3 regions of the Mesorhizobium sp. WSM4814 genome follow, and region 2 is predicted to be linked to each of the others. Evidence: predicted binding sites of a transcription regulator. Region 2 holds the regulator's gene; each other region holds the start of a gene.
The links. Region 2 encodes PhoB, which activates phosphate uptake and scavenging genes when phosphate is short. Its sites were predicted from a motif close to TGTCATNNANCTGTCAT; they were not measured.

Region 1 (10,714 bases), on a different contig from region 2:
AGCTCTGCGAACAGCATGATCTGCTGCTGATCTTCGACGAGGTCCAGTGCGGCATCGGCCGCACCGGAAAACTGTTCGCGCATGAATGGGCTGGCGTCACGCCCGACATCATGGCGGTCGCCAAGGGCATCGGCGGCGGTTTCCCGGTGGGCGCCTGCCTCGCCACCGACGAGGCCGCCGTCGGCATGACCGCCGGCGTGCACGGCACCACTTTCGGCGGCAATCCGCTGGCGATGGCGGTCGGCAACGCCGTGCTCGACGTGGTGCTGGAAGACGGTTTTCTGGAGGATGTGCAGCGCAAGGCGTTGCTGCTGAAGCAGGGGCTGGCGGGTGTCGCCGACGAATTTCCTGATGTCATCGAAGACATCAGAGGCAGCGGCCTGATGCTCGGCCTGAAATGCGCCGCGCCCAACACCAAGGTGAACATGGCGTTGCGCGACCAGCATCTGCTGGCGGTTCCGGCCGGCGACAACGTTCTTCGCCTGCTGCCGCCGCTCACCGTCACCGACGCCGAGATCCATGAGGCGCTCGACCGCATCCGCGCCGGCGCCCGGGGCCTGTCGGACGCCATCGCCGCGGCTGCGGCGAAATAACAGTCGGAAGACCCAAGATGAGCCTTCGCCATTTCACCGATCTTTCCGCCGTTTCCGAGGGCGATCTGCGCCTTATGCTGGACGATGCCGTCGTGCGAAAGGCAAGGCTGAAGGCCGGCGAGCGGACAAAACCGCTCGAAGGCAAGGTGCTGGCGATGATCTTCGACAAGCCGTCGACGCGCACGCGCGTGTCGTTCGACGTCGGCATGCGCCAGCTCGGCGGCGAGACCATCATGCTGACCGGCGCCGAGATGCAGCTCGGCCGCTCCGAAACCATCGCCGACACGGCCAAGGTGCTGTCGCGCTATGTCGATGCGATCATGATCCGCACCACGTCGCATGACCGGCTGCTGGAGCTGACCGAGAACGCGACCGTCCCCGTCATCAACGGGTTGACCGACGACACCCATCCCTGCCAGCTGATGGCCGACATCATGACCTTCGAGGAGCATCGCGGCCCGGTCGCCGGCAAGACCATCGCCTGGACCGGCGACGGCAACAACGTGCTGCATTCGCTGCTGGAGGCCTCGGCGCGGTTCCGCTTCAACCTCAACGTGGCCGTGCCGGAAGGCAGCGAGCCGGCGCAGAAGCATGTCGACTGGTCGAGGGCGCATGGCGGCAAGTTGAACTTCACCCGCTCGCCCGAGGAGGCCGTCCACGAGGCCGACTGTGTCGTTACCGATTGCTGGGTGTCGATGGGCCAGGAGCACCGTGCTCGCGGCCACAATGTCTTCTCACCCTATCAGGTCAATGCGGCACTGATGGCGAAGGCAAAGCCCGACGCGTTGTTCATGCACTGCCTGCCGGCGCATCGCGGCGAGGAGGTCACCGACGAAGTCATCGACGGCCCGCATTCGGTGGTGTTCGACGAGGCCGAGAACCGGCTCCACGCCCAGAAGGCGGTTTTGGCCTGGTGCCTCGGCGCTTGATCCGGGCTGCTGTGATCCTGGTCACCGTGATCCGGGCCGCCTTGATCCCGGCCGCCTTGATCCGGGAGTGCGTGATGCCTATCTCAGGCGCATCACGCAAATCGAGCGCGTTTCGACGCATGCGCCCCGGAGGGCGGCATCGCCGCGCCCCGGAGCTTTGTCATGTTGGAAACCCGTCAATTGGCTGAACATCAACCCAAACTCGGCGAATTCGGCTACGCCGGCGACGATCATGTCGTGCCCTTCGAGGTCGGCCCGCTCGACGTGCGCGGCCGCACCGTCCAGCTCGGGCCGATGCTCGACGCGATCCTCAGCCGTCATGACTATCCCGAGCCGGTCGCCCGCCTGCTGGCGGAAGCCTGCGTGCTGACGGTGCTGCTCGGCACCTCGCTCAAGTTCGAAGGCAAGTTTATCCTGCAGACCCGCACCGACGGGCCGGTCGACATGCTGGTGGCGGATTTTTCCACGCCGCATGCGCTGCGCGCCTATGCCCGCTTTGACGCCGACCGGCTGGAGGCACTGATTTCTGCCGGCGAGACCTCGCAGCGGACGCTGCTCGGCAGCGGTGTGCTGGCGCTGACTATCGACCAGGGCGCCCACACGCAGCGCTATCAGGGCATCGTCCAACTCGACGGCGAGACGCTGGAGGAGGCCGCCCGCACCTATTTCCGGCAGTCGGAGCAGATCCCGACCGATCTCAGGCTTTCGGTGGCCAAGCTGTTGACGCCCGGCATCGGCGGTGCCCGCGAGCAATGGCGCGCCGGTGGCATCCTGGCACAGTTCCTGCCGCAATCGGCGGAGCGCATGCGCGTGCCCGACCTTCCGGGTGGCGACGGCGATCCGCGCGAGGAGATCCATGATCCGGCCGACAATTCCTGGCAGGAACTGCTGGCGTTGCTTGGCACCATCGAGCCGACGGAACTGATCGACCCGACGATCGGCGCCGAGCGGTTGCTTTACCGGCTGTTCCACGAGCACGGCGTGCGCGTCTTTGGCGGCGTGCCGGTAGCCGACCAGTGCTCATGCTCCAGGGAGAAGATCCGCGGCATTCTCGGAGGCTTCTCCGCCGACGAGATCAGGGACAGCACCGAGGATGGCGGCATTCACGTCGCCTGCGAATTCTGCTCGAAGCAATATGACTTCGACCCGGCGGAATTTGCTGCGGCTCAATAGCCGGCGTCAGTGCTGCCTCGGTGCCTTCGCAGAGCTTGGTTTCTCGCCCCTCGCCCTGGGGCGAGAAGCCCAAGTGAGCCTCAGTTCACTGTCCGCCGCGTGCCCGGCAGGTCGAGCGAAAAGGCGGGGATGGCGACGTCGAACGTCTCACCCCGCTTATTGCGCATCGTGTAGTGGCCGACCATGATGCCGGATGGCGTCGAGAGTGGGCAGCCAGACGTATACTGATAACTATCGCCGGGATTGAGTTCAGGCTGGTCGCCGACAACGCCGGCGCCGCGCACCTCTTCGACCCGGCCGGTGCCGTCGGTGATCTGCCAGTAGCGCGACAGAAGCTGCACGAATTCATCCGACTGGTTGTCGATGGTCACCTGGTAGCCCCAGACATAGCGGTTCTCCGACGGGTCGGAGCGGTCTTCCAGATAGAACGGCCTGACCTGCACTTCGATGTCGCGCGTGACGGCGCTGTACATAAATCACTCCACACTATGCAGACGGAACATTCGACCCTCTCCGCAGTTCGGTCAACGGGGTGCGTCCCCTCGGTGTCTGCCATCGTTGCCCGAATTTGTTAAGCGCAGGTGCCGAACAACAATGTCATTTAAGTGACACGTGACAATGATGGTGTGCAGGGCCGGGGATGGTGTGCAGGGCCGGGCGACTCAGCATTCTGTCGAACTGTTGAAAACGGCTTTCATGCGGCCGGTTTTTTCTGGAGCGACCAGATATTGATGGAATTGACAGTCACAGCCGCCTTGCTTTCCATAGCTCTGCTTGTTGTCAATCTCGCCAGCATCCTGCTCGCTTCGTTGAAGCTGAAGCGGCCTGGCAGGATCACGCCGCCAGCCGTCGAGGCGCCGCCGGTGTCGATCGTCGTGCCGTCGCGCGGCGTCGAGCCGTTTACCGAGGAGACGCTCGAGCGCGCCTTCTCGCTCGACTGGCCGCACTATGAGCTCATTTTCTGCGTCGCCCATGCCGACGACCCGGTGGTCGGGCCGATCACCGATGCGATAGCCCGCTTTCCGGCCGTGCCGGCCCGGCTGCTGGTCGGCGACGACCGCATCAGCGGCAATCCAAAACTCAACAATTGCGTGAAGGCCTGGGAGGCCGCGCGCCACCACTGGGTCATCCTTGCCGATTCCAACGTCCTAATGCCGAGGGACTATGTCCAGCATCTGATGACGGCATGGCGGCAGGACACCGGCCTCGTCTGCTCGACGCCGATCGGCTCGCGGCCGGACGGGTTCTGGGCGGAGGTCGAATGCGCTTTCCTCAACACGCTGCAGGCGCGCTGGCAATATACCGGCGAGGCGCTCGGCCTCGGTTTCGCCCAGGGCAAGAGCATGCTGTGGAACAAGCCATTGCTCGACGCCAATGGCGGCATCCGTGCGCTTGCCGCCGAGATTGCCGAGGATGCCGCCGCGACCAAGCTGGTCAACGGGCTCGGACTGCGCGTCAATCTCGTTGCCGCGCCCTTCGAACAGCCGCTCGGCTTGCGCACATTTGGCGAAATCTGGTCGCGCCAGGCCCGCTGGGCACGCCTGCGTCGCGTCACCTTCCCACTGTTTTTCGCGCCCGAGATCCTGATCGGAGCGGCGCCGCCGCTGGTGCTTGCGCTGGTTGCGGCAGCAGGCGCCGGTTTCAGCCTGCCGGCTACCGCCATCGCCGTGCTGATAGTCGCCTATCTGCCGGAATGCGCTCTCGCCTCGGCCAAGGGCTGGCACCTGTCGCTGCGCATGATCCCGGCGATGGTTGCGCGGGACGTGATGCTTCCCGCCATCTGGGTGCGCGGCTGGCTCAGCGGTGCCGTCGACTGGCGCGGCAACACGATGACCATCCAAACCAGCGCCGTTGCGGAATTGGAAGAGACGCCGTCGGGCGCCTGACCGCGCCTGCTTTGCAGATCACAGCGCAGCAGTTCGGCGCGTATCCCTACCTGGCGGCTTTCAAGGCCTGCTCGATGTCTTCGAGCAGGTCGTCAGTGTCCTCCAGTCCGACGGACAGCCTGAGCGTGCCTGGCCCGATGCCAAGTTCGGCCCGCGCCTCGTCGCTCAGATTCTTGTGTGTCGTCGTCGCCGGATGGGTGATCAGGCTCTTGGCGTCACCGAGATTGTTGGAGATCAGCACGACATCGAGCGCGTTCTGGAAGGCGAAGGCCGCCTGCTTGCCTCCCTTGACGTCGAGGCAGATCAGCGTCGACCCGCCCGACATCTGCTTCTTGACGATCGCCGCCTGCGGGTGATCGGCGCGGCCGGGATAGATGACGCGGACAATTTCCGATCGCTCGGCGAGGAAGTCAGCGATCCGGCCGGCACTTTCCGTCTGCTGGCGAACGCGCAGCGGCAGCGTCTCCAGCCCCTTCAGCAGCGTCCAGGCATTGAAGGGCGAGAGGCTGGGACCGGTGTGGCGGAAGTAGTCGTGCAAATTCTCGTCGATCCACTTCTTGTCCGACAGGATGATGCCGCCGAGGCAGCGTCCCTGACCGTCGATGTGCTTGGTCGCCGAATAGACGACGATATGGGCGCCGAGTTGCAACGGCTTCTGCTGCAAGGGCGTGGCAAAGACGTTGTCGACGATCAGCCGCGCGCCGATCGAATCGGCAAGCGAGGCTACGGCTGCGATGTCGACGACCTCCAGCGTTGGATTGGTCGGGCTTTCAAGGAAGAACAACTTGGTGTTGGGCCTGACCGCCTTTTCCCAATTGGCGATGTCGGTGCCGTCGACCAGCGTCGCCTCGATGCCGTATTTCGGCGCCAGCGTCTCGACCACCCAGCGACAGGAGCCGAACAGCGCGCGCGCCGCCACGATGTGGTCGCCGGCCCGGGCACTGCACAGCAACGCCGCCGTCACCGCCGCCATGCCGGATGCGGTGGCGCGGGCATCTTCGGCACCTTCCAGCGCACACATGCGCTTCTCGAACATGTCGACCGTCGGGTTGGCATAGCGCGAATAGATGAAGCCCGGTTCCTCGCCCTTGAAGCGGGCTTCCGCCGCCTGCGCCGTGTCGTAGACATAGCCTTGCGTGAGATACATCGCCTCGGAGGTTTCGCCGAAGCCGGAACGCAGCGTTCCTGCATGCACGAGGGCGGTCTGAGGCTTCCAGTTGCGCGTTTTGCTCGTCATCACCTTGTTCCAAACACAAAAAATGGTCCAAACACAAAAAAACCGGCCGCGAAAGTCGCAACCGGTCGTACGGCCTTTCGGCCCGACGGTCCTTTAGCGACTTGTTTAACGTGGCTGCAAGCCGACCGGCCAAATCACCACGGGATAACGATCCTTTAGACCTGCACCGCGCTTGCGTCAATTGCCGGCATGATTAAGAGGTTTGTACCAGCGGGTTCCACGGCAAGAACCTGCGACAAGACGAGACCACGCCCGGCCTTCGAGCGGAGCCAGACTTTGCGGCAGACAGGCATTCTTCCGGATCAGGATATTTCCGCGCTGTACCAGTCTGGCGCGCTGAAGTCGCCGCGCGCGCTCGACGCCGACCAGGTCCAGCCGGCCAGCCTGGACCTCAGGCTTGGCGACAAGGCCTGGCGGGTGCGCGCCTCCTTCCTGCCCGGCCCCAACCACAGGGTTGCTGAAAAACTCGACCGCCTGAAGCTGCACGAAATCAATCTCACCGATGGTGCGGTGCTGGAGACGGGCTGCGTCTATATCGTGCCGCTGCTCGAGAGCCTGGCGCTTCCGGCAAACATTTCCGCCTCGGCCAACCCAAAAAGCTCGACCGGGCGGCTCGACATCTTCACCCGGGTGATGACCGATCGCGGCCACGAGTTCGACAAGATCGCTGCCGGCTACAACGGCCCGCTCTATCTCGAAGTCAGCCCGCGCACCTTTCCGATCGTCGTCCGCGCCGGCTCGCGGCTGTCGCAGATCCGGTTCCGCACCGGCAATGCGCTTTTGTCGGAAAGCGAGCTGCACGAATTGCACCGTGCCGAGACGCTCGTCGCCACCGAGCCGCCGAACATTTCCGGCGGCGGCATCGCACTGTCGATCGACCTCGATGGCGACAAGGACGGGCTGGTCGGCTACCGCGGCAAGCACCACACCGGCCTGGTCGATGTCGACAAGCGCGCCGCGCAGGATGTCGTCGATTTCTGGGACCCGCTCTACAAGAGCGGCGCCGGCGAACTGGTGCTCGATCCGGACGAATTTTATATCCTCGTCAGCCAGGAAGCGGTGCATGTGCCGCCGCTCTATGCCGCTGAGATGACGCCCTTCGATCCGCTGGTCGGCGAATTCCGCGTCCACTATGCCGGTTTCTTCGATCCGGGTTTCGGCCATTCGGCCTCGGGCGGCACCGGCAGCCGGGCCGTGCTCGAAGTGCGCAGCCACGAAGTGCCGTTCATCCTCGATCACGGCCAGATCGTCGGACGGCTGGTCTACGAGCACATGCTGAAGCGGCCGCAGGCGCTCTACGGCACAGATCTCGGCTCGAACTATCAGGCGCAGGGCCTGAAACTGTCCAAGCATTTTCGCGCCGCGCGCTGATCGCCCGCCATGATCAGACCATGCTTGCCTGACCTTACGGGTCGTGCTTGGCTGTCTTAGCCGTCAATACGGTTGGAACAAGGGGAACAAAAAATGCAGATTTCAAGATGGATCGCATCGGCAGCAACAGCCGCCATGCTGGCGATGTCAGTCGGGTCGCTGTCGGCGCAAGCACAGGAAAAGTTGAAGATCGCCACTGAAGGCGCCTATCCGCCGTTCAACACCATCACCGCGGATGGCAAGCTCGTCGGCTTCGACATCGACATCACCAATGCGCTTTGCGCTCAGATGAAGGTCGAATGCGAACTTGTCACGCAGGACTGGGACGGCATGATCCCGGCGCTCCAGGCCAAAAAATTCGACGCCATCATCGCATCCATGAGCATTACCGAGGAGCGCAAGAAGCAGGTCTCCTTCACCAACAAATACTATACGACGCCGCTTTCGCTGGTGGCCTTGAAGGACAGCGATATTGCCTCGACCGAACCGGCGGCACTCGCCGGCAAGACGGTCGGCGCCCAGGCTTCGACCACCCAGGCCGACTATGCCCAGGATGTCTATGGCAAGGCCGGCGCCGAGGCGAAGCTCTATCCAACCCAGGAGGAGGCGGTCGCCGACCTGGTGAACGGCCGTCTCGATGCTGTCCTTTCAGACAAATTCGTGCTGATGGACTGGATGAAGAAGTCGAGCGATGACTGCTGCAAGATGGTCGGCGACGTCAAGGGCACCGAGACCGAAGCCGGTATCGCCGTGCGCCAGGAAGACAATGCGCTGCGCGAAAAGCTCAACGCCGCAATCGACGCGATCGTCGCCGACGGCACCTACAAGAAGATCCAGGCCAAATATTTCGACTTCGATATTTATTGAGGCGTTGAAGCTGCGCGTTCTTCCTTCTCCCCTTGTGGGAGAAGGTGGCCGAGCGAAGCTCGGTCGGATGAGGGGTGTTCCAGGGAACACCAACGTCTCATTCCTTCCAGCACCCCTCATTCGTCTCGGCGCTGCGCGCCGATCCACCTTCTCCCACAAGGGGAGAAGGAAGAAGCCCACCTCACAGCGCCTTCACCGCCACCTTCACCGGCTGCTCGATTTCAAGCGGGTTGCGCAGCGGCAGGCCGAAATCCTTGGCCTCGATTTCGAAGACATCGCCGGCCTCGGTCCTGACGCCGTCGGCGAAGGACAGTGTCGCGGTGCCGAACATGTGCACATGCACGTCGCCCGGCTGGCGGAAGGCCGAATATTTGAAGTGGTGATGTTCGAGATTGGCGATGGTGTGCGACATGTTGGCCTCGCCCGACAGGAACGGTTTTTCCCACAGCAGCTGGCCGTCGCGGAGGATGCGCGAGGAACCTCTGACGTCGGACGGCAGCTCGCCGATCAGGATTTCCGGCCCGAACGAAGCGTTGCGCAGCTTGGAGTGCGCGAGGAAAAGATAGTTCACGCGCTCGGTGACGTGATCGGAAAATTCGTTTGACAGCGTGAAGCCGACGCGGAACGGGACGCCGTCGTCGCCGATGACATAGATGCCGGCGACTTCCGGCTCCTCGCCGGCATCCTCGGCGAAGGCGGGCGACAGAAGTGCCGCACCGGGCGCCACTGCCATGGTGCCGTTGCCCTTGTAGAACCATTCCGGCTGCACGCCGGTCTGGCCCTTGGCCGGCTTGCCGCCCTCCAGCCCCATGCGGAACATCTTCATCGAATCGGTGAGCTGCTCCTCGCCGTCGCTGCTGAGCTTCTTGTGCATGGAATCGCGGGTCGCGGCGGAGCCGAGATGTGTCAGCCCGGTGCCGGTGAGGTGGAGATGCGCCGGGTCGGGATGGTTGATCGGCGACAATAGCCGCCCCTTCTTGTAGGCGGCATCGAGGTCGACCGCTTCACCAAAACCCTTGCGCTCGATGAGGGCGACAAGCCCGGTGCCGGTGCGCGCGGCCTCCATCGCCAGCGAATAGACGCTGCGGGCGCCGTTGATGATTCTGGTCTTGCCGCCGTTGCGGGCGACGACGCGGATGGTTTCCGCCTCGTCGAGGATCTGGGAAATCAGCATGACGTACCCTCTCTCAATTGCCTTGGCCGGCCTGCCGGTCTGGCAAGCTTTTCCTGGCGCAGCTCGGACGGTGTCCGCGCCACGGGTGAAATTCTTCCTCCGGATTGCGCTCGCGGGCCCGGTCCCCTGGGGGGACTTCCTTGCGTCGCCCGGCAGCGCCGCGATGTGACCCGTGCCTCCTAAAAGCGCGCCGCGTTTGAAAACGGGCCCGCTTTAATCCTTGCTTTCATGCGTGCCGTTGTCCCAACACGCTGCACACGTTTGGCGACATGCATGAGTTCCCTCGCCTCAAGCCTTGTTCTTGTTGTAGACGTCGAAGACCACGGCGCCGAGCAGCACCAGGCCTTTGACCACCTGTTGCCAGTCGACATTGACGCCCATGATCGACATGCCGTTGTTCATGACGCCCATGATGAAACCGCCGACCACCGCGCCAACCACCTGACCGACGCCGCCCATCGCCGAAGCGCCGCCGATGAACACAGCGGCGATGACGTCGAGCTCGCTGCCGAGGCCGGCCGCCGGCACCGCCTGGCCAAGGCGCGCCGCAATAATCAGCCCGCCGAGCGCCGAGAGCACGCCCATATTGATGAACACCATCAGGGTCAGCCGCTCGGTCTTGATACCCGATAGCTGCGCCGCCTTGGCATTGCCGCCCATTGCGTAGATGCGGCGGCCCACCGTCATGCGTTTGGTGACGAAGACGAACAGCGCGATCAGCACGCCCATCACCACGAGAACGATTGGCAGACCCCTGTAGGTGGCGAATTGGTAAACCAGAAACAGCGCCAGGGCGCTGGTCACCAGGGTCTTGACGACGAACAGCGAGAACGGCTCGGCTTCGTAGCCATGCCGCTCGCGGCTGCGCCGTGCCCTGAGCCCGAAATAAGCATAGGCGACCACGGCAATGAGGCCGAGCACGATCGTCGTCATGTGCAGCGTCAGGCCGCTGCCGACGATTGTCTTGCCGGCGGCGTTCACCACCGGCGGGATCAGCGTCAATGAGCCGATCACGTCGGGAATGAAGCCGGAACTGAGCGCCTTGAAGCCGGCCGGAAGCGGGCCCACGGAAGACCCGCCACCCAGCAGCGCCTGGCAGATGCCGCGGAAGATCAGCATCCCCGCCAGCGTGACGATGAAGCTCGGTATTCGGTGATAGGCAATCCAGTAGCCCTGTGCCGCGCCGATGGCACCACCGACGATCAGGCAGATGATCGACACCACCAGCGGATTGCTGAACGGGCCGAGCGGCCAGATGACCATCATCATCGCCGCCAGCGCGCCGATGAAACCGGCGACGGAGCCGACGCTGAGATCGATATGGCCGGAGACGATCACCAGCAGCATGCCCAGCGCCATCACGATGATAAAACTGTTCTGCTGCACCAGGTTGCTCAAGTTCACCGGCTTGAACAGCGTTCCGGATGTCGTGTACTGGAAGAACACCATGATGGCGATAAGCGCCAAGATCAGGCCGTATTCGC
Region 2 (10,714 bases):
ACCCAGCGCGTGTTGATGCCGGCGAGTTCCGCCGCTTCCGGGTTGCCGCCAATGGCAAAGACGTAGCGGCCGAATCGGGTGCGCCGGGTGATGAAGGTCATGACGATGCCGACTGCGACCGCGATCAGCACCGGTATGGCGATGCCATGGGCGATGAACAGCCCGCCCTCGGGGATGGTGATGCCGTTCCGCTGGGCGTATTGGCGAACGATGCCGATTGGCCACGGATAGGAATTGGCGATCCAGACGGCGCCGAGGATGGCGGCGCAGGCGACAACACCAAGCAGGCTCTCCGCCCAGACCGGGCGCAACGGAAACTTGAAGCGCTTGCGCTGCGACCGGCCGTTGAGCAGCATCAAGGCGACGGCCACACAGGCGAGAATGCCGACGATCCAGCTCGCGGTCGCCCCGATCGAGCCACGCGGCCCGCCACCCATCAGCTGGAACGTGGCATCGAGCGGCGCGACGGTGCGCCCGCTCGTCATCAGCCACGCCATGCCGCGCCAGATCAGCAGGCCGCCCAGCGTCACGATGAAGGCCGGAACCTCGAGATAGGCAATGATGAAGCCCTGAAGCGCGCCGATCATGAGGCCGAGCGCCACGCCGGCAGCCAGGGCGATTACCCATATCCAGGGATTTCCAAGCTGGAATCCCATGACGCGGATGAGGAATTCTGCCTGCGCAACGCCCATCACCATGCCGATCACGCCTTCGACGGAGCCGACCGAAAGATCGATGTTGCGCATCACGATGACCAGCACCATGCCGGTCGCCATGATCGCGACCGAGGAAGTTTGCACCGACAGGTTCCAGAGATTGCGCGGCGTGAGGAAAAGCCCACCCGACAGGATGTGGATTCCAACCCAGATGATCAGCAGCGCGCCGACCATGCCGAGCATGCGTATGTCGAGCTCGGTTGCCTTGAGGAAGCGGCCGAAGGGGCTGAGCTCGGATTCACGCGCCCGATCGGCAGCCGGCGTGTTGGAAGTCGTGTCGGTCATGATGTCCTCCCACCGTTGCCGTCTGCCGCGGATGCCGGAAGCAGCTTAGAAATTACCCGCGAGACGCGGAAAAACAACTCTTTTGAAAAAAACGCCGCGGCGTGAAGCCGCGGCGTTTCAGGTTTTTTTGGCGAAGGCGGATCAGTTGCAGACCGCGACGGTGCCCGCCGCCACGCCGGCGCAGACCTCTTCCTGCTTGATCCAGCCGGCGTCGATGACGACGTTGAGATTGTCCCTGGTGATGGCAATCGGCGTCAGGAACAGCGACTTGACGACATTGCCGCCCGGCGTGGTGAAATCCTTGACGCCGGCAATGTCTGTCATCGGCTTGCCGTCGGCCAGCTGCGAGGCGATCTCGGCGGCGTTCTTGCCGAGCTCGCGCGCGTCTTTCCACACCGATACGGTCTGTGTGCCCAGCGCGATACGGTTCAGCGCGGCATGGTCGCCGTCCTGGCCCGAAACCGGGACGGATCCGGCCAGGCCTTGCGCCGTCAGCGCCGCGACGACGCCACCGGCGGTGCCGTCATTGGCGGCAACCACCGCATCGACCTTGTTGTCGTTGGCGGTCAGGAACTGTTCCATGTTCTTCTGGGCGTTGGCGGGAAGCCAGCCGTCCGTATAAGCCTCGCCGACATTCTTGATCTTGCCGCTGTCGATGGCATCCTTGAGCACTTCCATGGAGCCGGCGAACAGGAAATCGGCATTCGGGTCGGCGCCCGAGCCCTTGATGAAAACGTAATTGCCTTCCGGCGCCACCTTGAACACTTCGCGGGCCTGCATGCGGCCGACTTCCTGGTTGTCGAAGGTCAGATAGAACACGTCCTTGTTCTCGATCAGCCGGTCATAGCCGACGACCGGAATGCCTTCGTCCAGCGCCTTCTGCACCGCCGGACCGATGGCCGAGGCATCCTGCGCAAGGATGATCAGCGCGTTGGCGCCCTGCGAGATCAGGCTCTCGACGTCGGTCAGCTGCTTGCCGGGATTGGACTGTGCGTCAGCGGAAATATATTTGTCGCCGGCGGCCTCGATCGCCGCCTTCATGGCGGCTTCGTCGGTCTTCCAACGCTCTTCCTGGAAGTTCGACCACGAAACGCCGATGACCTTGTCCTTGGCCTGCGCGGCCGACGCGAGCGTCAGCGACATGGCGACCCCCGCCAGAATGGCGGCTGCGAATCTCTTCATGATATTCCTCCCTGCGCCGCGTAGGGCGCGACCAACTGGCCCGAAGGCCGGCACAAAGGCTCTATTTTTTCGAGCCTCGAAAAAATACTGGTCCAACGCCGAAGCACTGTCAACACCAATTCTGATGGATGTTGACGTCCTGTCGGGCTTTTTTTCGAGGCTCGGAATAAATAATGACAGCCCCCTCCGCTTCTGCCAGTATTTGTCGGACATTACCGACGGCTTCCGATTCATGAGCGGCCGCGGCGATGAGGAGGAAACAAAAATGTCGGTGGGAATCCGTCATGACGATCTGCGCCGGCGCAACCGGGCGATGGTGATTTCGGCCGTGCGCCGGGCAGGCCAGCCGTCGCGGACCGAGATCGCCGCGACCACCGGCCTCAGCCATTCGACCATATCGGCGATCTCTGCCGACCTGATCCAGGAAGGCATCCTGGCCGAGAGCAAGGCGAGCGAGACGGTTTCGCTGAAACGCGGCCGGCCGCAGGTCGGCCTCAGCCTCAATCCGCAAGCCGCTGCGGTGTTGGCCGTCGTGTTGTCGCTGAATTTCCTGTCGGTCGCCGTCATCGATTATGCCGGACAAGTGGTCGCCGAGGACCAGCGCCGGCTGGACACGCTGACCATGTCGCGTGACGCGCTGATCGGCGAATGTGTCGCCATCGTCCGGCGCCGGCTCGAAGATCCCGACCTCGATGTCCAAAGCGTCGCCCGCATCGCGCTGGCGATCCAGGGCATCACCGATTCCCATGCGCGCGCCATGTTGTGGTCGCCGATCACGCCGCAGACGAACATCGCCTTCGCCGACATTCTGGAACGCGAGTTCGGCATCCCGGCCATCATGGAGAACGACTGCAACATGATGGCCGTGGCGCTGCGCTGGCGCCACCCGGATCGCTACCGCGATGACTTCATCGCCATCCTGCTCTCGCACGGCATCGGCATGGGGCTGGTGCTGAAGGGCGAGCTGTTCACCGGCACCCACTCCTCAGGCGGCGAATTCGGCCACATGATCCATCGGCCGGGTGGCGCGCTTTGCCGCTGCGGGCGGCGCGGTTGCGTCGAGGCTTATGCCGGCAACTACGCCATCTGGCGCAACGCAAGGCTGTTGAGCGAGAATGCCGAGCCGGTCGCCGATGTCAGCGACGCCGAGATGCGGGCACTGGCGGCCCGGGCGCGCGAGACGGACGGACCGGAGCGCGAAGCCTACCGCAAGGCCGGCGAGGCGCTCGGCTTCGGGCTCGGCAGCCTGTTCGCGCTGATCGATCCGGCGCCCGTGGCCATGGTCGGCGCCAGCGCTGCCGCCTTCGACCTGATCGAGCCGGCGCTGCGCGAGGCCATCGCCCAGACCGCCGGCGGCCAGCATTCGGGTTCGATTTCCTTCGACACCGAGCCGAACGAGTTGCCGCTGATCCGCGAAGGCTGCGCCATGCGGGCGCTAAGCTTCGTCGACCAGGAGATTTTCGCGCCGAGCATCCAGGCACGAGCCGGCTCGGTCGGAAAGAACGTGGCTTGAAGGATTCCCGGGTCGCGACTTGGGGTGTGTTGAGATTCAGGTCAGGCCGAGTCGAGAATGGTGGGTTCCGAGATCCGGAGCGGAGCGTACTTTGGGGTACGCCGGAAGCGCAGGTATCAGCTAGTCTTCCCTGATCGCATAGCCGGCGCCACGGATGGTGCGGATGACATCGGGCATGCGACCATTGTTGACCGCCTTGCGCAACCGGCCGACATGGACGTCCACCGTGCGCTCGTCGATGTAGATCGTCTCGCCCCAGACATTGTCGAGCAACTGGCTGCGCGAGAAGACCCGGCCCGGGTGCCGCATCATGAATTCGAGCAGCCGGAATTCGGTCGGCCCGAGCCGGATCTCGCTCTTCTTGCGATAGACCCGGTGCGATTCACGATCGAGCATGATGTCGCCGACCTTGAGCACGCTGGACAGCACTTCCGGCTTGGCGCGGCGCAGCAGCGCCTTGACCCTGGCCATGAATTCCGGTGTCGAGAACGGCTTGACCAGATAGTCGTCGGCTCCGGTCGAAAGGCCGCGCACCCGGTCGCTCTCCTCGCCGCGCGCGGTCAGCATGATGATCGGCAGCCGCTCGGTTTCGGGGCGCACCCGAAGCCGCCGGCAAAGCTCGATGCCGGAAACCGCCGGCACCATCCAGTCGAGCACCAAAAGATCGGGCACGTTTTCCTGCAGCCGGATTTCGGCCTCGTCGCCGCGCGTCACCACCTCGACCTGATAGCCTTCGGATTCAAGATTGTAACGGAGGAGGACGCCCAACGGCTCTTCATCCTCCACCACCATGATGCGCGGCGCGATCATCGGCCGGTCACTCCTGTCATGTCGCCGGCGCCGACATCGTCGTTTCGTCGAGCTTCGGGCGGTCCGCCGGCAATTGCTGCCCGGTCACGACAAAGTAGGCGTTTTCGGCGATGTTGGTGACGTGATCGCCGATACGCTCGAGATTCTTGGCGCAGAACAGAAGGTGCGTGCAGGCGGTGATGTTGCGCGGATCCTCCATCATGTAGGTCAGGAGCTCGCGAAAAACCGCCGTGTATTTCACGTCGATCTTCTGGTCGTCGGCGCGCAGTTCCTTCAACGCGCCGGCATCGCGCGACACATAGTGCTCGACCACCCCGCGCAGCTGCACAAGAACGAGATCCGCCATCGCGTCAATACCGTGCGACAGATTACGCGGCGTCGCGCTCTGCCCGACTGCGCTGACCCGTTTGGCTATGTTCTTGGCCAGATCGCCGATGCGCTCGAGATCGCCAGCCATGCGGATTGCGCCAACCACGGCGCGCAGATCCTGCGCCATCGGCTGCCGCTTGGCGATCAGCGTGATGGCGCTGTCATCGAGTTCGCGCTGCCGCGCATCCATGATGGCGTCGTCCGAGACGACGCGCTGCGCCATCGCATTGTCCGACGCAAGCAGCGCGCGGATCGAGGCCGCTACCATTGCGGCGGCGAGCTCGTCCATGTCGCGGATCAGCCGGTCGATGTGCTCCAGTTCCTCGTCGAAAGATGCGACGGTGTGTTCACCCATGGTGCTGTCCTCGTGTTCGAAATTCGCCGGACCGCTCAGCCGAACCGGCCGGTGATGTAGTCCTGGGTGCGCTTGTCGTCGGGGTTGGTGAACATCTTGTCGGTCGCGCCCTCCTCGACCAGATAGCCGAGATGGAACATCGCCGTGCGTTGCGACACGCGCGCCGCCTGCTGCATCGAATGGGTGACGATGACGATCGTATAGTTCTGGCGCAGTTCGTCGATCAGTTCCTCGACGCGGGCGGTGGCGATAGGATCGAGCGCCGAACAGGGCTCGTCCATCAGGATCACTTCCGGCGACACGGCGATGGCGCGCGCAATGCACAGGCGCTGCTGCTGTCCGCCGGACAGGCCGGTACCCGACTCGAGCAGGCGATCCTTGACCTCGTTGAACAGGCCGGCCTTCTTCAGGCTCGATTCGACGATGCCGTCCAACTCGGCCTTGCTCCTGGCCAGGCCGTGGATGCGCGGACCGTAGGCGACGTTTTCGTAGATCGACTTCGGAAACGGGTTCGGCTTCTGGAACACCATGCCGACGCGAGCTCGCAGCTCGACGACATCGATTTTCGGGTCGTAGACATCCTCGCCGTCGAGCGTGATCTTGCCGCTCACCCGCGCGATATCGATCGTGTCGTTCATTCGGTTCAGGCAACGCAGGAACGTCGACTTGCCGCAGCCCGATGGGCCGATCAACGCCGTCACCTGATGCTCGCGGACATCGAGATCGACGTCGAACAGTGCTCGCTTCTCGCCGTAGTGAACGGAGACCTTTTCGCCCTTCATCTTGATCGAAGGGGCGTTGGTTGCGCTGCTCAGTTTCTGCTCGACGCCGGCTTCCGTCATGATGTTCATATCCTCTACTCCTTACCAGCGCCGCTCGAAGCGCCTGCGCAGTATCACCGCGATGGCATTCATGATGACCAAAAACACCAGCAAAATCAAAATCGCCGCCGAAGTCTTCTGCTGGAACCCCGCTTCCGGGAAATCCGCCCACATGAAAATCTGCACCGGCAGGATCGTCGCGGGATCGGTGAAGCCGCCGGGAATGTCGACGATGAAGGCGACCATGCCGATCATCAGCAACGGCGCGGTTTCGCCCAGCGCATGCGCCATTCCGAGGATGGTGCCGGTCATGATGCCCGGCATCGCCAGTGGCAGGACGTGATGGAATACGGTCTGGACCTTGGACGCTCCGATGCCAAGCGCCGCCTCGCGGATCGACGGCGGCACGGCGCGCAGCGAAGCGCGCGAGGCGATAATGATGATCGGCAAGGTCATCAGCGCCAGCACCATGCCGCCGACCACCGGGGCTGAGCGCGGCATGCCGAAGAAATTCAGGAATACGGCAAGTCCAAGCAGGCCGAAGACGATCGAAGGCACCGCCGCCAGATTGTTGATATTCACTTCGATCATCGTCGTCAGCCGGTTCTTGGGCGCAAATTCCTCAAGATAGATCGCCGCTGAAACGCCGATCGGGAAGGCGATGGCGAGGGTTACGATCATGGTCAGGAACGATCCGACGACCGCGCCCCAGACACCGGCCAATTCCGGCTCGCGGCTTGCGCCGGTGAAGAAGAAGATCGAGTTGAACCGGCTTTCGATCAGGCCGGCGCTCTTCAGCGTGTCGAGCCAGACGATCACCTTGTCCGAAATCTTTCGCGATGCTTCCGGCGTCTCGATGACGCGCAGGAATGCCTGGCCGCTCGCGGCGGGCGCCGTGCTGTCCAGCGCCTCGATCACCGTGCCTTTTGCGATCACCGTGCCGTTGGCCGCAGGCGACAGCGAGGTCAGCTTGACCGTGCCGCCATTGAACGCGACCAGCAGCGACGACGCGCCGCTCGTCAGCGTAAACATGCCGTTTTCGCCCTCGGTCGCACCATGGCCGCGCGCCAGCGCCAGCATGGCATCGTCGCCGAAGGTCAGATCGATGTCGCCGCTGGTTCCCGAAGGCGTGACGCTTGTCGAAAGCGCTTCGTCCGAACCGACATCGGCAAGCAAACCCTTGAGATAGAGGTCGGCAAAATCGTCAAGTGGAACCGCATAGTCCACCGTTCCTCCGAGCATCCCCGGATCAGCCGCAATATCCTTGCGCAGGAACACGCCTGTGCCGGTGGAAATCAGCCCGCGCAGCAGGCGCTTGTCCTGGCGGCTCGTCACATCCGGAAATTTTGCCGTAAGCGCTTCCTGAGCGATGGCGTCGTAGTTCACTTCATCGAGTTTCGCCGGGTCGACCTTGGCCGCTGAAAGATCGATCGGCAGCGTCACATAGTTCTGCCGCAGCGCCGGAATCGCCTGCGTGACGATCGTCGACAGGAGCAGCACAAGGAACAAGCCGGCCAACACGACAGCTGCGGCGCCGAGCCATTTGAACCACGTTTCCGTGCGGTAGCGGCCCTTCAGCCGCGCCTTCGCGGCATCGTCGGTATGAATGCTGACCGGCCGTCCGACGGCGCCGAATGACGAGATCGCATCAGTCATATTGCTCTCGGTATTTCTGGACGACGCGCAAAGCGACGATGTTGAGGGTAAGCGTGATGCAGAACAGCACCAGGCCGAGTGCGAAGGCTGCAAGCGTCTTGGCGCTGTCGAACTCCTGGTCGCCCACCAGCAGCGTCACGATCTGCACGGTCACGGTGGTGACCGCTTCGAGCGGATTTGCCGTGAGGTTTGCCGCCAGCCCCGCCGCCATGACCACGATCATCGTTTCGCCGATTGCGCGGCTGACGGCAAGCAGCATCGCCGAAACGATGCCCGGAAGGGCAGCGGGAAGGACCACCTTGCGGATGGTTTCCGACTTGGTCGCGCCGAGGCCGGCAGAACCGTCTCTCAGGGATTGCGGAACGGCGTTGATCACATCGTCGGAAAGCGAGGAAACGAAGGGAATGATCATGATACCCATGACCACGCCTGCGGCGAGCGCGGATTCAGATGCGACGTTGAGGCCCAGGCTTTCGCCGATACCGCGGAAGTAGGGCGCAACCGTCAGCGCGGCGAAGAAGCCGTAGACGACGGTCGGAATGCCGGCGAGGATTTCCAGAACCGGCTTTGCGACCGCGCGGACGCTTTTGGAGGCGTAATCCGAAAGATAGATCGCAGCCATCAGCCCGATAGGCGCAGCCACCAGCATGGCGATGAAGGTGATGAGCAACGTGCCGGCAAAGAGCGGCACCATGCCAAAAATGTCCTCGTTGACCGCCCCGGCCTCGGCTCCCGCGCCAGTGAAGGCGCTCTGCGGCGACCAATGCGTGCCGAACAGGAACTTGTAGAACGGCACCTGTTGGAAGAACCGCAGCGACTCGAAGATAAGCGACAGGACGATGCCGATCGTCGTCAGGATCGCGACCACCGAACAGGCGATCAAGAATGCGCGAAGAACGCGCTCGACCACGTGGCGCGCCCGGTAGGCCTGTGCGATGCGTGAATAGGCCCAGTAAAATCCGGACGCGGAAAGCACGAGTGCGACGGTCCAGATGATCCAGGTGCTGGTCGCATGGACCGATTTGTAGAGGGCGGCGGCCGCCTCTTTCGTGGGGTCGGCGAAGCCGACAAGTCCGCCAAAGGCCATCGCGCGAGCGTCGCGGATGAAAGCTTCGACCTGCGGGACGCCCATTCCCGACAACTCGGAGGCGAAGCGGTCGGCAATGATCGACGATTCAATTCCCGGCGTCACCAGCGACCACAACACGATCGCAAGCAGCGCGGGACCGGCAGCAAAAAGCGCCAGAAACATGCCATGCTGGCCAGGCAGCGAATGCAGTCGCGCGACGTCGCCATTGACGCTGGCAATAGCGCGGGTCCGGCCGAGCCAATAGGCAGCAGCGGCCAGAACCACCAGAAGAACAACGAGATAACCGACCATGATTCGGGACGTCCCCTCGACCGCCGGTCATTCACCGGCTCAAAGCACGGGACCTAAGATCCCGCGCTTTGTGCTTTAGGATATGAGGGGTCAGAGCGGTAGGCTCGGACCCCGAAACATCAGGAGCCCATGCCCTTCAGCGCCTTGGCGTTTTCGGCCGACTTGGCGCGCTCGGCGTCCGGCAGCGGGATCAGGCCCTTGTCGGCCAGATAACCATCAGGACCCCATGCAGCATCCGAGGTGTACTCGGCGATGAACTCCTGCATGCCGGGGATGACACCGACATGCTCTTTTTTGGCATAGACAAAGAGCGAGCGGGAAACGCCGTAATCGCCGGATGCGATGTTCTCGAAAGTCGGCTCGACGCCGTCGACCTTGTGGCCCTGCAGCTTGTCGGCGTTCTGGTCAAGGAACGAGAAGCCAAAGACGCCGAAGGCATTGGGGTTGGCTTCCAGCTTCTGGACGATCAGATTGTCGTTTTCGCCGGCCTCGACAAAGGCGCCGTCTTCGCGGATCTCGCCGCAGCCCTTTTCGTTAGCCGCCTTCACTTCTTCCTGGCAGGCCGCATCCATGACGAGTTCGACGAACGCATCGCGCGTGCCGGATGTCGGCGGCGGGCCAAGCACCTCGATTTTTGTCGCGGGAAGCGATGCATCGACATCCGACCAGTTCTTGTAGGGGTTGGGGACGACCTTGCCGTCAACAGCGACGTTCTTGGCGAGCGCCTTGAAAACCTGTTCCTTGGTCAGATCGACGACAGTCCCTGCCTTCGAGTTGGCCAGAACGATGCCGTCGAAGCCGACCTTGATCTCGACCGGCGTCACGCCGTTTGCCTTGCAGGTCTTAAGCTCGCTGTCCTTGATGGCGCGCGAGGCATTGGTGAAGTCGGCGGTGTTTTCGCCGACGCCCTGGCAAAACAGCTTCATGCCGCCGCCGGTGCCAGTCGACTCGACGACCGGGGTCTTGATCTTTCCGCTCTGGCCGAGCTTTTCAGCGACAGCCGTCGTGAAGGGGAACACTGTGGACGAACCAACGATTTGAATCTGGTCGCGCGCGGCGGCATAACCAGCCGACGCGGCGAGCGCAAGCGCCGCGGCCGACGCCGTAAGGAGGAATTTCTTCATGTGGCCTGCTCCTGTTCGGAAAAATGGTCTCTCGGCGCCATTCCTTCGGCGCCCGCTGAGGCCATAGCCCCCGATTATTACAGTCACATGACAGTTTGATGTCAGCCCGGTAACCGCCGCACAGCCCTGTCAAAAGGAAGGGCCGCGGGTCTCGCCGGTACAGCCGTGGTTTGCCGCTGGAATCAGCAGCTTGCGCGAATTGCGGCCGGCCTTTGCCTGGACGGGCGAACAATTGGCGCCGAAAAAGAAAATCCGGGCGGGAGCGCGTTGCATGCGGCCAAGGAGGTCATGGCCGTGCCATCGCCGAAGCAGGTCCGTTGGGGTAAATCTGACCCTGCTTCTTGCCGGCGGTCGCTGCTCCCGCCCGTAACTGGAGGAGCGGAACTCGAATGCGCTTATTGTTCCAACCGGACGCATGCTTTGGTATGGTGCGATCGCACCATAGTCTTGTCGCAACGCGTCGCCGAATCGGCTGGACCCGACAGGCTGACGTGGCTATCCC
Region 3 (10,714 bases), on a different contig from region 2:
CCGGTCAGCGACATGCAGACGGCCATGCCGAAACTGGCGCGCACCAGCATCAGCTTGCGGCCGTAGCGGTCGCCAAGCCGTCCCCACAGCGGTGCGACCAGCGCGGCGGCGAAGAAGGTCGCGCCATAGGCGATGCCGGACCACTGCACAACAGCCGCGTGGCCCTCGGCGCCCAGCTGCTCGACGTAGAGCGGCAGGAAGGGCAACAGCAGAGTCATGGCGACAAGCGTGCTGAACGAGCCGGCAAAGCACACGGCGAGATTGCGGCGCCAATGGATATTGTGGGCGCCTTGGGTGGCAGGGTCTTGCGGCATGTCTGTCCTGTCCGGCAGCCTCTCGACGGCATCATTGCACAACAACTGGCGCGGCCTGCCTGCCAGGGGATTAGCAGCTTCGCGGCGTGATTGCGGTGGCAACCACTTTCGCGCTCGCTTCGCGAGCGGCGATGGCGTAAGAGCGGCGATGGAAAACAACCGATTTGAAACACCCGTGACCGTCAAGGGCGCGGCGGGAACCACTCAGCTCTTGCGCACGGCCCGCGAGGCTTCCGACTACCTCCTCAACAACTGGCCCGGCAAGCGCAGTCCAAAGCATCGCGAAGCGCTGCAGGCCTGCCATGATGCGCTGGCCGGCGACAAACCGGCAATGATCGCAAGGCGTGCCTTCATCGCCGCCGCCCGCGAAGTGAACGTTTTCGTCAGCGACAAGGCGCCGGTCTGAAGACGCAGCGAAATCTGATCTGATCCGCCTCGCGGGCCGGGTGCGCTTTTACTGAGGGGCAATCGCTTCAGCTTGCGCTGCCCCTCTTGCCCTGCCCGTCCTCCGCAGCAGCTGCGCTGCAGCTACGGAGGGTGGACCGGGTATTTCTCACCGGACGGGAGAAAGCGGCCTGCACCAAGGGTTTCGCCAATCTCCGACGTTGCAGAAAGCGCGCCAAAGTTGCGGCCAGTTCCCTTCTCGCCGTCACTATGAAGCGATTGCCCTGCAGTTTACTCTGCGGTTTCCGTTTCGGTATCGGACGTGGTCTCGTCTTCCGGCTTCGAACGTTCCTTGGCTGCGACCTTGGCCGCTTGCTTTTCCGCCTTCTTGGCAGCCTTCTGCCGGTCGCGTTCCTTGCGTTCCTGGCCGTAATTCGGTGCTCGCGCCATATCTCTTCCTTTCACAATCCCAAAGGTTCTTAGCCCTGCCTAGGAGCATTGGGCTACAAACACAACACTGCAAAGAGCGATCGGCTCCATGGACAGCCAGGCAGGCCGGCTGAACACGGTTCCGTGGCTTGCAAGATAGCCGGCACAATGGTGTAGGGGGGACCGGGGGGCAAATCACAAGCCGATTTTTCACCAAGTGACCGATGGCCACCCTTCAAAGAAACGCACAGAAGCTATTCTACTATGCGCGCAATGCCGTGCGCGATATCGCACCGCAGGCGCTGTTCCGCCGCAGGCTCGCCGGGTTGCTCGATCAGGCCAGGCTTTCGGACGGATCGGTCCGCGCGCGTCTCAACTGCTACAACAGATTGCAGGACGCTTTCGCGCCGAGCGGCGGGGCCGTGCCGGTCAGCCGGCCACCGAGAGGCCGGAGCATGTATTACTACGATCTGAAGGAATTTACCCGCTACTTCGATCCCGATTTGCGCATCGATCTCGAATTCGGCGACGTCGTCGACGTGCCTGCGATGCCGTCGATCGTCAAGGATCGGCCGATCGCCGGCGACAACAGCAATGGGGTGCTGTTCAAGCTCAACAAGTTCCGCCACTTCCACATGCCCGCCGACGATGTAGCCTTCGCGGACAAGCTTCCGGTTGCAGTGTGGCGCGGCGAGCTCAACAACCCGATAAGGACCTTGCTTCTGGAGGTTGCGCGCGATCTGCCCTTTTGCGATGTCGGAACGCCCAAACCGACGGCAGCGCCGGAATTTCGCAAGTCTTATCTGAGCATCGACCAGCAGCGGCGCTGTCGCTACATCATTTCGCTCGAAGGCAACGATGTGGCGACCAACTTGAAATGGGTCATGAGTTCGAATTCGCTGTGCCTGATGCCACCGCCGACATATGAGACATGGTTCGCCGAAAGCGAACTCGTGGCTGGTGTTCACTATGTGCCGCTCGAACCTGATTTCACGGATCTTGCCGAGCGGGTGCAATATCTCGAACGCCATCCGACTGAGGCCGAACGCATCGTTGCCGCCGCCAACGCCTATTGCCGCAAGTTCGCCGACGAGCGGGCCGAGCAGGCGATCTGCTTGCTCGTGCTCTACAAATATTTCGTGCTCAGCGGCCAGATCGAGCCTGATCCCGAGATCTGGCGTTTTATTTCAGGCTAAGCCCGCGGCGACTTCGACCTGATCCGGATCGTTGTCAGATGTCCTCCCGGTCAAGAACCAGATCGGCCGGACCAAACCGGTCTTTTGCCGTGAATTGCTGGTGCCAATAGGGGTAGAGAACGGGCGGGCGGCTCACAGCGTCGAGGCGTGCGCGCTCATCGCTGGTCAGCACCAGGCCGGCTGCGGCGATATTGTCCTTGAACTGCGCTTCGGTCCGTCCGCCGATCACCAGCGAACTGACCGCGGGCCGGCCGAGCAGCCAGGCAAGCGCCACCTGCGCCGCCGAAACGCCATGGTTCTCGCCAATATGGGAAAGCACGTCGACGATCCGCCACAGCCGGTCCTCGTCGCGGATCGGCGGTTCGGTCCAGCCGCTGATCTGGCGGGCGGTGGCCTGGTCGCGGTGGTATTTGCCGGACAGCAGTCCACCGGCGAGCGGGCTCCATACCAGCACGCCAAGCCCCTGGTCGACCGAGATCGGCAGCAGTTCGTATTCGGCTTCGCGCGCTTCCAGCGTGTAGTGGATCTGCTGGGTGACGAAGCGCGGCTGGTGCTGGCGGTCGCTGATCCCCAGCGCCTTCATCACTTGCCAGCCGGAATAGTTGGAGCAGCCGACATAGCGGATCTTGCCCTGGCTGACGAGCGTGTCGAGCGCGGCGATGGTCTCTTCGAGCGGCGTCGTGCCGTCCCATTCGTGCAGGAAATAGATGTCGATGACGTCGGTCCTGAGGCGCTTCAGGCTCTTCTCGCACTCGCGGATCAGATGATAGCGCGACAGGCCCTCATCGTTGGGACCGTCGCCGATCCGCATGCGCGCCTTGGAGGCGATCAGCACATCGCCCTTGCGTTTGCCGCCGAGCGCTTCGCCGATGATCTCTTCCGAAAGCCCGTTCGAATAGACATTGGCGGTGTCGATGAGATTGATGCCGGCATCGATGCAGAGGTCGATCATCCGGCGTGCCTCGTCGAGATCGGTCTTGCCGACCGCCGAAAATGCGCCAGCGCCGCCAAAAGTCATGGTGCCCATGGTCAGCGTCGAAACCTTCAGCCCGGAACGGCCGAGTGTGCGGTATTCCATGTCAGATCCTCGCGATTGCGTTGAAAAGGGTGCTTTGAAGGTTGCTCGGGGAAACCTGGCATTTGTAGGACAATTCGAGCCGCTTGTCGTGCGTGCCAGGCAGGCTGATCGATCACATCTCGCGGAGTTGGGCTACCGGCGTGCGGGCCGGCTGCAATAAAACCGTCATTGCGGGCCTATATGCAAGTCGGCTCAAGGTGTCCGATCTCGGCCGGCAGGCCGAGGCCGACGCGGGCGTGCACGCGGAGCAGCATAAATGACCGAAGCAAAACAGAATTCTCCCGCCAGGGACTGGCTGGAAGCGGAACTCGCCGACACGCTCGACGAGGACTACGAGCTGGAGATGTCGGAACCGGCGCTGTCGCTGGAAATCGCCAGGATCTACAAGAACGCGCATCCGCCCTCGATGGATCGCCTGCAATATTTTCGCGACCTGATCACGCTGCAATCCGAATTGATCAAGCTGCAGTCCTGGGTGGCTTACACCAGGAAGAAGCTGGTGGTGGTTTTCGAGGGCCGCGATTCGGCCGGCAAGGGGGGCGTCATCAAGCGCATCACCCAGCGGCTCAATCCGCGCATCTGCCGCGTCGTCGCACTTCCGGCGCCGACCGAGCGCGAGAAATCGCAATGGTATTTCCAGCGCTACGTGCCGCATCTGCCGGCAGGCGGCGAGATCGTGCTGTTCGACCGCTCCTGGTATAACCGCTCCGGCGTCGAACGTGTGATGGGCTTCGCCGAGCCGGACCAGGTCGAGGAGTTTTTTCGCGACGTGCCGGAGTTCGAGCGCATGCTGGTCCGCTCCGGCATCACCTTGGTCAAATACTGGTTCTCCATCACCGACGAGGAGCAGCAGATGCGCTTTCAGATGCGCATCCATGATCCGATGAAGCAGTGGAAGCTGTCGCCGATGGACCTGCAGTCGCGCGTGCGCTGGGAACAGTATACCAAGGCCAAGGAAGAGACCTTCGCCCGCACCAACATTCCCGAAGCCCCCTGGTTCATCGTCGAGGGCAACGACAAGAAGCGGGCGCGGCTGAACTGCATCGATCATCTCCTCAAGCAGATGCCTTATGAGGAAGTGCCGCACGAAGAGATCACGCTGCCCGATCGCGTCTTCAATCCAGAATACGAGCGCCAGGTGCTGCCGCGCGAGCTGTATGTTCCGGAGAAGTATTGAGGAGCGCGCCTCTTCCTTCTCCCCTTGTGGGAGAAGGTGGATCGGCGCGCAGCGCCGAGACGGAAGAGGGGTGTTGGAAGAAATGAGGCGCTGGTGATCCTGGCGCTGTGCGCCCGATTTGAACGTAGGTGTGCGCCAAGCTGGAACACCCCTCATCCGACCGAGCTTCGCTCGGCCACCTTCTCCCACAAGGGGAGAAGGGGGAACTTAACCAGGCTCACGCCCGCTCGATGGTGACATGCATGGCATTCGGCGTGCCCACCTGCTCGCTGCAGCGGTAGCCGAGTTTGACCATGTCGATGCCGGCAAAAAGGTTCTCGCCTGAGCCGAGCAGCATCGGCGATATCGCCAGATGCATGTCGTCGATGAGCTTTTCCCTCAGATATTGCCGGATCGTGGCGACGCCGCCGCCGAGCCGGACATCCTTGCCGTCAGCCGCGGCTTTCGCCTTTTCCAGCGCCGAGTGAATGCCGTCGGTCACGAAATGGAAGGTCGTGCCGCCCTCCATGACGATAGGATCCCGCGGATGGTGGGTGAGCACGAAGACCGGCACATGGTAGGGCGGATTGTCTCCCCACCAGCCCTTCCAGGTGTAATCGGGCCAAGCGCCGCGAACCGGCCCGAACATGTTGCGGCCCATGATCCACGCGCCGGTGTTTTCGAAGCTGCGCGTTACGAACGCGTCGTCGGTATCCGTGGTCCCGCCATCTTCGCCGGACATGTTGCGGAAGGTTCGGGTGCCGAACATCCATGTGTGCAGGGCTTCCCCGCCGACGCCCAGCGGCTCTTTCAGGTCCTGGTCGGGACCGGCGCCGAAGCCGTCGATAGATACGGTGAAAGCGTTGACGCGAAGCTTTGACATGAGGACCTCCCTCTAATCCAGTTGTGAAATGCAAGCGGTTGTAATTAGCCAGACTGATTGCATTTTGCAAGCGGTATTTTAGGAGTGGAGGTGGCCGGCGGCCGTTAGGGATTCAGTAAAAGAAGCTTCGACTCGTGTTGGAATGAGCAATTGTCGATGTCGGTGCCGCCCCTCATCCGCCTGCCGGCACCTTCTCCCCGTATAGTGACGGGGCGAAGGGGCTGGCCGCAACCTCGGCTCGCCTTCTGCAATGTTGGAGATTGGCGAAATCCTCTGCGAAGGCGTCTTTCTCCCCGTCACTATACGGGGAGAAATGCCCGGCAGGGCAATGAGGGGCAGCGCAAACCTGAAACGCTTGCCCTGCGGCGGCCATGGCGCGCTTGGACCAGGCGCAACAGATGCGCATCACCCCTTCAGCATCGCCGCCACTTCAGGCGCGAAATAGGTGAGAATGCCGTCGCAGCCGGCGCGCTTGAAGGCGAGCAGCGATTCCAGCATCGCCTTGTCGCCGTCGATCCAGCCATTGGCGGCGGCCGCCTTGATCATCGAATATTCGCCCGACACCTGATAGGCGAAGGTCGGCATCCGGAATTCGTCCTTCAGCCTGCGGATGATGTCGAGATAGGGCAGGCCGGGCTTGACCATCAGCATGTCGGCGCCCTCGGCGAGGTCCTGCTCGGCCTCGCGCACGGCCTCGTCGGAATTGGCATGGTCGAGATAGTAGGTCTTCTTATCGCCCTTGAGCAGGCCGGCGGTGCCGACCGCCTCGCGATAGGGTCCGTAGAAGGCGGAGGCGAATTTCGTCGCGTAGGACATGATCGCCACATCCTGAAAACCATTGGCGTCGAGCGCATCGCGGATGGCGCCGATGCGGCCGTCCATCATGTCGGAAGGGGCAATGATATCGGCGCCGGCAGAAGCCTGGATGACGGCAGCCGCCGTCACCTGCTCCACGGTCTGGTCGTTGACGATGATGCCGTCACGCAAGATGCCGTCGTGGCCGTGCGAGGTGAAGGGATCGAGCGCCGCATCGGTGATGATGCCGATCTCGGGCACTGCGCGCTTGATGGCGCGCGTGGCGCGGTTGATGACGTTTTCCGGATCGAGGATGTGCGAGCCGGTCTGGTCGCGCAGGCCGAGCTCGACATTGGGGAAGGTGGCGATCGCCGGAATGCCGAGCTTTGCCGCGCGCTCGGCCTCCTTGACGGCAAGGTCGAGCGACAGGCGGAAGACATTAGGCATGGCGGCGATCGGTTCGCGGATATTGTTCCCATCGACGACGAAGATCGGCCAGATCAGATCGTCGACGGAGAGCCGGTTCTCCTGCACGAGGCGGCGCGACCAGTCGGCCTTGCGCATGCGGCGCAAACGGCGACTGCCGGTGATCTCGTCGACGCTGCGCGCGCCGGCAGGCTTTGCTGGGGTGAATTTGTTCATCGCCAAAACTCCGGATTGGCGGCTTTTAACACGAGCCTCCGCCGCTGACCAATGCGGCACGATAGTGCCAGGCACAAGCTGGATACCGGTATACGAGTTCCCGACCGTTGTTGCCCGACAGGATTGCGTCTTGGCATTGACGCAGCCATGCGCCACGCTTTAGCACTTCAGTCCCGGCGGCATTGGGCGAGGGATTCTTTAGGCGATGGATTTTGGCGGCGGCAACGAGATCCGCTTCGAACGACTGGGCAGCGCCGGCGTCGTCACGCTGACGCGGCCGCAGGCGCTCAATGCCGTCACCCATCGCATGGTCAAGGCGCTCGACAAGGCGCTGCGCGCCTGGGAGCGCGACGACGGCGTCGATGTTGTCGTCGTCAAGGCCGAGGGCAGGGCGTTTTCGGCCGGCGGCGACATCCTCCACATCTACGAGGCCGGCCGGGCGGGAAAGCCGCCGGTCGATTTCTTCGCCGACGAATACCGGTTGAACGCCCGCATCGCGCGGTTCGAAAAACCCTATGTCGCGCTGATCGACGGCATCGTCATGGGCGGCGGTGTCGGCATCTCGTTCCACGGCTCGCATCGGCTGCTGACCGAGAACGCCCAGTTCGCCATGCCGGAAGTCGGCATCGGCTTCTTCCCGGATGTCGGCGCCAGTCACCTGCTGCCGGGCCTCGGCGGCAGCTTCGGCATGTATCTGGCCCTGACCGGAAACCGCATCCGCTATGGCGACGCTTTGTGGTCGGGCCTGGCGACGCACACGATCAAGGCGCAGGACAAGGCCGGCTTTCTCGACCGGCTGGTTGCGAGCGGCGACCCGGAAGCGGCGCTGCGCGGCTTTTCCGTCCCGGCCCGGCGCGAAACGGACAGTCCGACACTGGAAGCCATCGCTCGCCATTTCGCGCAGCCGTCGCTGAGCGACATCATCGGCAGCCTGGAGCGCGCCGCACCCGCAGACGCGTTCGCGGCAAAGACACTGGCGACGATCCGCACCCGCTCGCCGACCAGCCTGCATGTTGCCTGGCGCGAGATCAGCGCCGGGCTGACGCTGTCGATGGACGAGTGCATGCGGATGGAGTTCCGCATCCTCAACCGCATGCTTGCCGGCCACGATTTCTACGAAGGCATCCGCGCCGCCATCATCGACAAGGGCTCGTCGCCGCAATGGCGGCCGGCAGGCATCGACGACGTCAGTGCTGCCGACGTCGATGCCTATTTCGCTCCGCTCGGCGAACGGGAACTCAAGCTGTGAGCGAGGTCACGTCGAGACGCGTCGTGCTCCAGCCCTCGACGGTCGAGGTCACCTTCGCCTGGTTTCAGCGTGTCATCTCAGCCTACTGTCTGTTGTTCGGGATTTTGTACTGGATCCGGCTGATCGGCTTCTATCCCGGCTCGTTGTGGCGCTTCGACTTGATGCCCGTGCATTGGCAGGTGGCGGCGGTGACGCTCGCCGTGTTCTTTCCCTTCGCCGCAGCCGGTCTGTGGATGCTGGCCTCCTGGGGGCCGGTGATCTGGTTCATCTGCGCGGCGACTGAGACCGTCATGCATGCCGGCTTTCCCGAGCTCTTCGGCCACCGGCCGCTGATCCTCGCCTCGCATGCGGCGGTGGCGCTGCTCTACATCGTCTTTCGCGTGGTGATCTGGATGCAGAAGCGCCGGAGCCGGCAATAGAGCATCGGATCGATGCTCAACAAGAATAACCCACGCGTCCGGTTGGACGGGCAAATTACCGCCCGGATTCATTGGCTAAATCTTTAGGTTAATCGTCCTTGTTCGGGTGACCCTTCGTTAAGCGTCTTTCGAAACCTATTACCGGTAAGCTCTTGTTAGCCCTAGCGTTTAAGTCGAATTTTATGAGTATTCGATAGTGTCGTGATCAAGGTGAAAAACAAAAAATCACCAGGCGACAAACGAGAGGCAAAGACAATGATCAATTCCCGTCCGGCGGCGAAGACCGCCAACGTATCCGACGACCGCCGCGAGGCGATCCGTTCGCTGTACATGGAATCGCTGCAGCTGGTGGAACGGCTGCACCGCCGCCTGCTTGACGTGATCAAGGACGAATTCGACCGCAACGGCCGTTCCGATATCAACGCCATCCAGGCGCTGCTGCTCTTCAATATCGGCAATTCGGAACTGACCGCCGGCGAGTTGCGCTCGCGCGGCTATTATCTCGGCTCGAACGTCTCCTATAATCTGAAGAAGCTGGTCGATCTCGGCTTCATCAACCACCAGCGCTCGCGCATCGACCGCCGTTCGGTGCGGGTCTCGCTGACGCCGAAGGGCAGTGAGGTGGCGGAAGTCGTCGCCGGCCTCTACGAGCGCCATGTCGGCTCGATCGAGCAGGTCGGTGGCATCAACACGGAAGAATTCAAGCAAATGAACCGCGCCCTGCAGCGCCTCGACCGCTTCTGGAACGACACCATCGCCTATCGCATGTAAAGCATGTCCATCGCATGCAACCGCGCCACAGGCGCGGTCGGAGAGCGATCCAAAAGACCGGTGCCGAAAAGCATCGGTCTTTGCGTTTCGTGAGGCCAGCCGATCCAAATCGCGGTCAGGGTCACGTTGCCGCCATATTCCCGGTGGAAGCGAGAACGCGGGTGATGTTGCGGCGCGAGCCAATCCGTCTCCCCGCCAACCGCCTCAGTGAAGGCGCGTCGCGCCCGGCGCGTTCTCGCACAGAAGCGAGTGGGGCATGGTTGGCTAATTGTTAAGGGCGCCAACCTTAGAGTGGGCCGGGCCTAGCATGCGGGCGGATCGCCCGGTGAAAAAACTGTTACAGGACTATCTGGAGCGTACATGAGAACCAGTCGCCGTTTCTTCCTTTCCGGAGCCTCCGCGTTGGCCGCGACGATGGTTGCCGGTGGCGCCAGCGCGCAGGACGTGATCGCGGACATCCTGAAATCCTCGGGCCGCGGCAACTGGAACGACCAGTTCGACGCCCGCGCCAGCGAGGGCGGCAAGGTGGCCTCGACGCTGCCGATCGTCAGCCTGCAGACCGTTGCGTACACCGAGCAGGCTATCGTGCAGTATCAGAACATTGTCGCGCAAGGCGGCTGGGAGCAGGTCCCGGACACCAAGAAATTGCAACTCGGCGTCATCGATCCCGACGTGGTGCCATTGCGCAGGCGCTTGATGGTTTCGGGCGACCTGGCGCAGAGCGCCGGCCTTTCAGAGGCCTTCGATTCCTATGTAGATGCGGCGGTCAAGCGCTTCCAGGCGCGTCATGGACTGCCTTCCGACGGGACCCTGGGCCAATATAGCTATGCGGCGATGAATGTCTCGGCGCAGGTCCGGCTTGGCCAGCTGCAGACCAATCTGCAGCGGCTGAACGAACGCGCCGGTACGCTGGGCAACCGCTATGTACTGGTCGATATCCCTGGCGCCCAGATCGAAGCGGTCGAGAACGACCGCGTCGTGCTGCGCCACACCGCCGTTGTCGGCAAGATCGATCGCCAGACGCCGATCGTCGATTCCAAGATCAACGAGATCATCGTCAATCCTTACTGGAACGCGCCGGTCTCGATCGTGCGCAAGGACATCATTCCGCTGATGCGGAAGGACCCCAATTATCTCAAGGACAGCAAGATCCGGCTGTTCGCACCGGATGGCAGCGAGGTCGATCCACTGACCGTCGACTGGTCGACCGACGACGCGGAGAAATACCGCTTTCGCCAGGATCCGGGCGCCGGCAATGCGATGGCCTCGGTCAAGATCAATTTCCCGAGTCCGGACGGCGTCTACATGCACGACACCCCGCAGCAGAGCCTGTTCGGCAAAATGATGCGCTTCGATTCCTCAGGCTGCGTGCGCGTCCAGAACGTGCGCGACCTCGTC

Region 1: a site for PhoB is predicted at 3,291-3,307, ahead of AC0L2V_RS12445 (ceramide glucosyltransferase). Genes of this name have one in related genera too.
Region 3: a site for PhoB is predicted at 3,554-3,570, ahead of ppk2 (polyphosphate kinase 2). Genes of this name have one in related genera too.

What each region holds. Positions count from the first base shown of each region.
Region 1 is NZ_JBVVQT010000006.1:92,150-102,863, reverse strand. It holds gene AC0L2V_RS12465 (acetylornithine transaminase) at 1-593, shown strand, start outside; gene argF (ornithine carbamoyltransferase) at 611-1,522, shown strand; gene AC0L2V_RS12455 (Hsp33 family molecular chaperone) at 1,685-2,695, shown strand; gene apaG (Co2+/Mg2+ efflux protein ApaG) at 2,776-3,168, opposite strand; gene AC0L2V_RS12445 (ceramide glucosyltransferase) at 3,427-4,581, shown strand; gene AC0L2V_RS12440 (O-succinylhomoserine sulfhydrylase) at 4,628-5,818, opposite strand; SAM riboswitch at 5,892-5,969, opposite strand; gene AC0L2V_RS12435 (2'-deoxycytidine 5'-triphosphate deaminase) at 6,095-7,189, shown strand; gene AC0L2V_RS12430 (ABC transporter substrate-binding protein) at 7,325-8,056, shown strand; gene araD1 (AraD1 family protein) at 8,238-9,230, opposite strand; gene mmsB (multiple monosaccharide ABC transporter permease) at 9,519-10,714, opposite strand, start outside.
Region 2 is NZ_JBVVQT010000016.1:4,279-14,992, forward strand. It holds gene AC0L2V_RS21855 (sugar ABC transporter permease) at 1-1,001, opposite strand, end outside; gene xylF (D-xylose ABC transporter substrate-binding protein) at 1,143-2,183, opposite strand; gene AC0L2V_RS21865 (ROK family protein) at 2,449-3,696, shown strand; gene phoB (phosphate regulon transcriptional regulator PhoB) at 3,817-4,506, opposite strand; gene phoU (phosphate signaling complex protein PhoU) at 4,523-5,230, opposite strand; gene pstB (phosphate ABC transporter ATP-binding protein PstB) at 5,266-6,081, opposite strand; gene pstA (phosphate ABC transporter permease PstA) at 6,094-7,707, opposite strand; gene pstC (phosphate ABC transporter permease subunit PstC) at 7,700-9,088, opposite strand; gene AC0L2V_RS21895 (PstS family phosphate ABC transporter substrate-binding protein) at 9,208-10,212, opposite strand.
Region 3 is NZ_JBVVQT010000002.1:135,375-146,088, forward strand. It holds gene AC0L2V_RS03895 (multidrug efflux MFS transporter) at 1-314, opposite strand, end outside; gene AC0L2V_RS03900 (DUF982 domain-containing protein) at 463-720, shown strand; gene AC0L2V_RS03905 (hypothetical protein) at 990-1,148, opposite strand; gene AC0L2V_RS03910 (glycosyl transferase family 90) at 1,352-2,323, shown strand; gene AC0L2V_RS03915 (aldo/keto reductase) at 2,358-3,401, opposite strand; gene ppk2 (polyphosphate kinase 2) at 3,658-4,578, shown strand; gene AC0L2V_RS03925 (dihydrofolate reductase family protein) at 4,796-5,440, opposite strand; gene hemB (porphobilinogen synthase) at 5,846-6,877, opposite strand; gene AC0L2V_RS03935 (enoyl-CoA hydratase/isomerase family protein) at 7,083-8,126, shown strand; gene AC0L2V_RS03940 (DUF6163 family protein) at 8,123-8,545, shown strand; gene ldtR (transcriptional regulator LdtR) at 8,801-9,316, shown strand; gene AC0L2V_RS03950 (L,D-transpeptidase family protein) at 9,677-10,714, shown strand, end outside.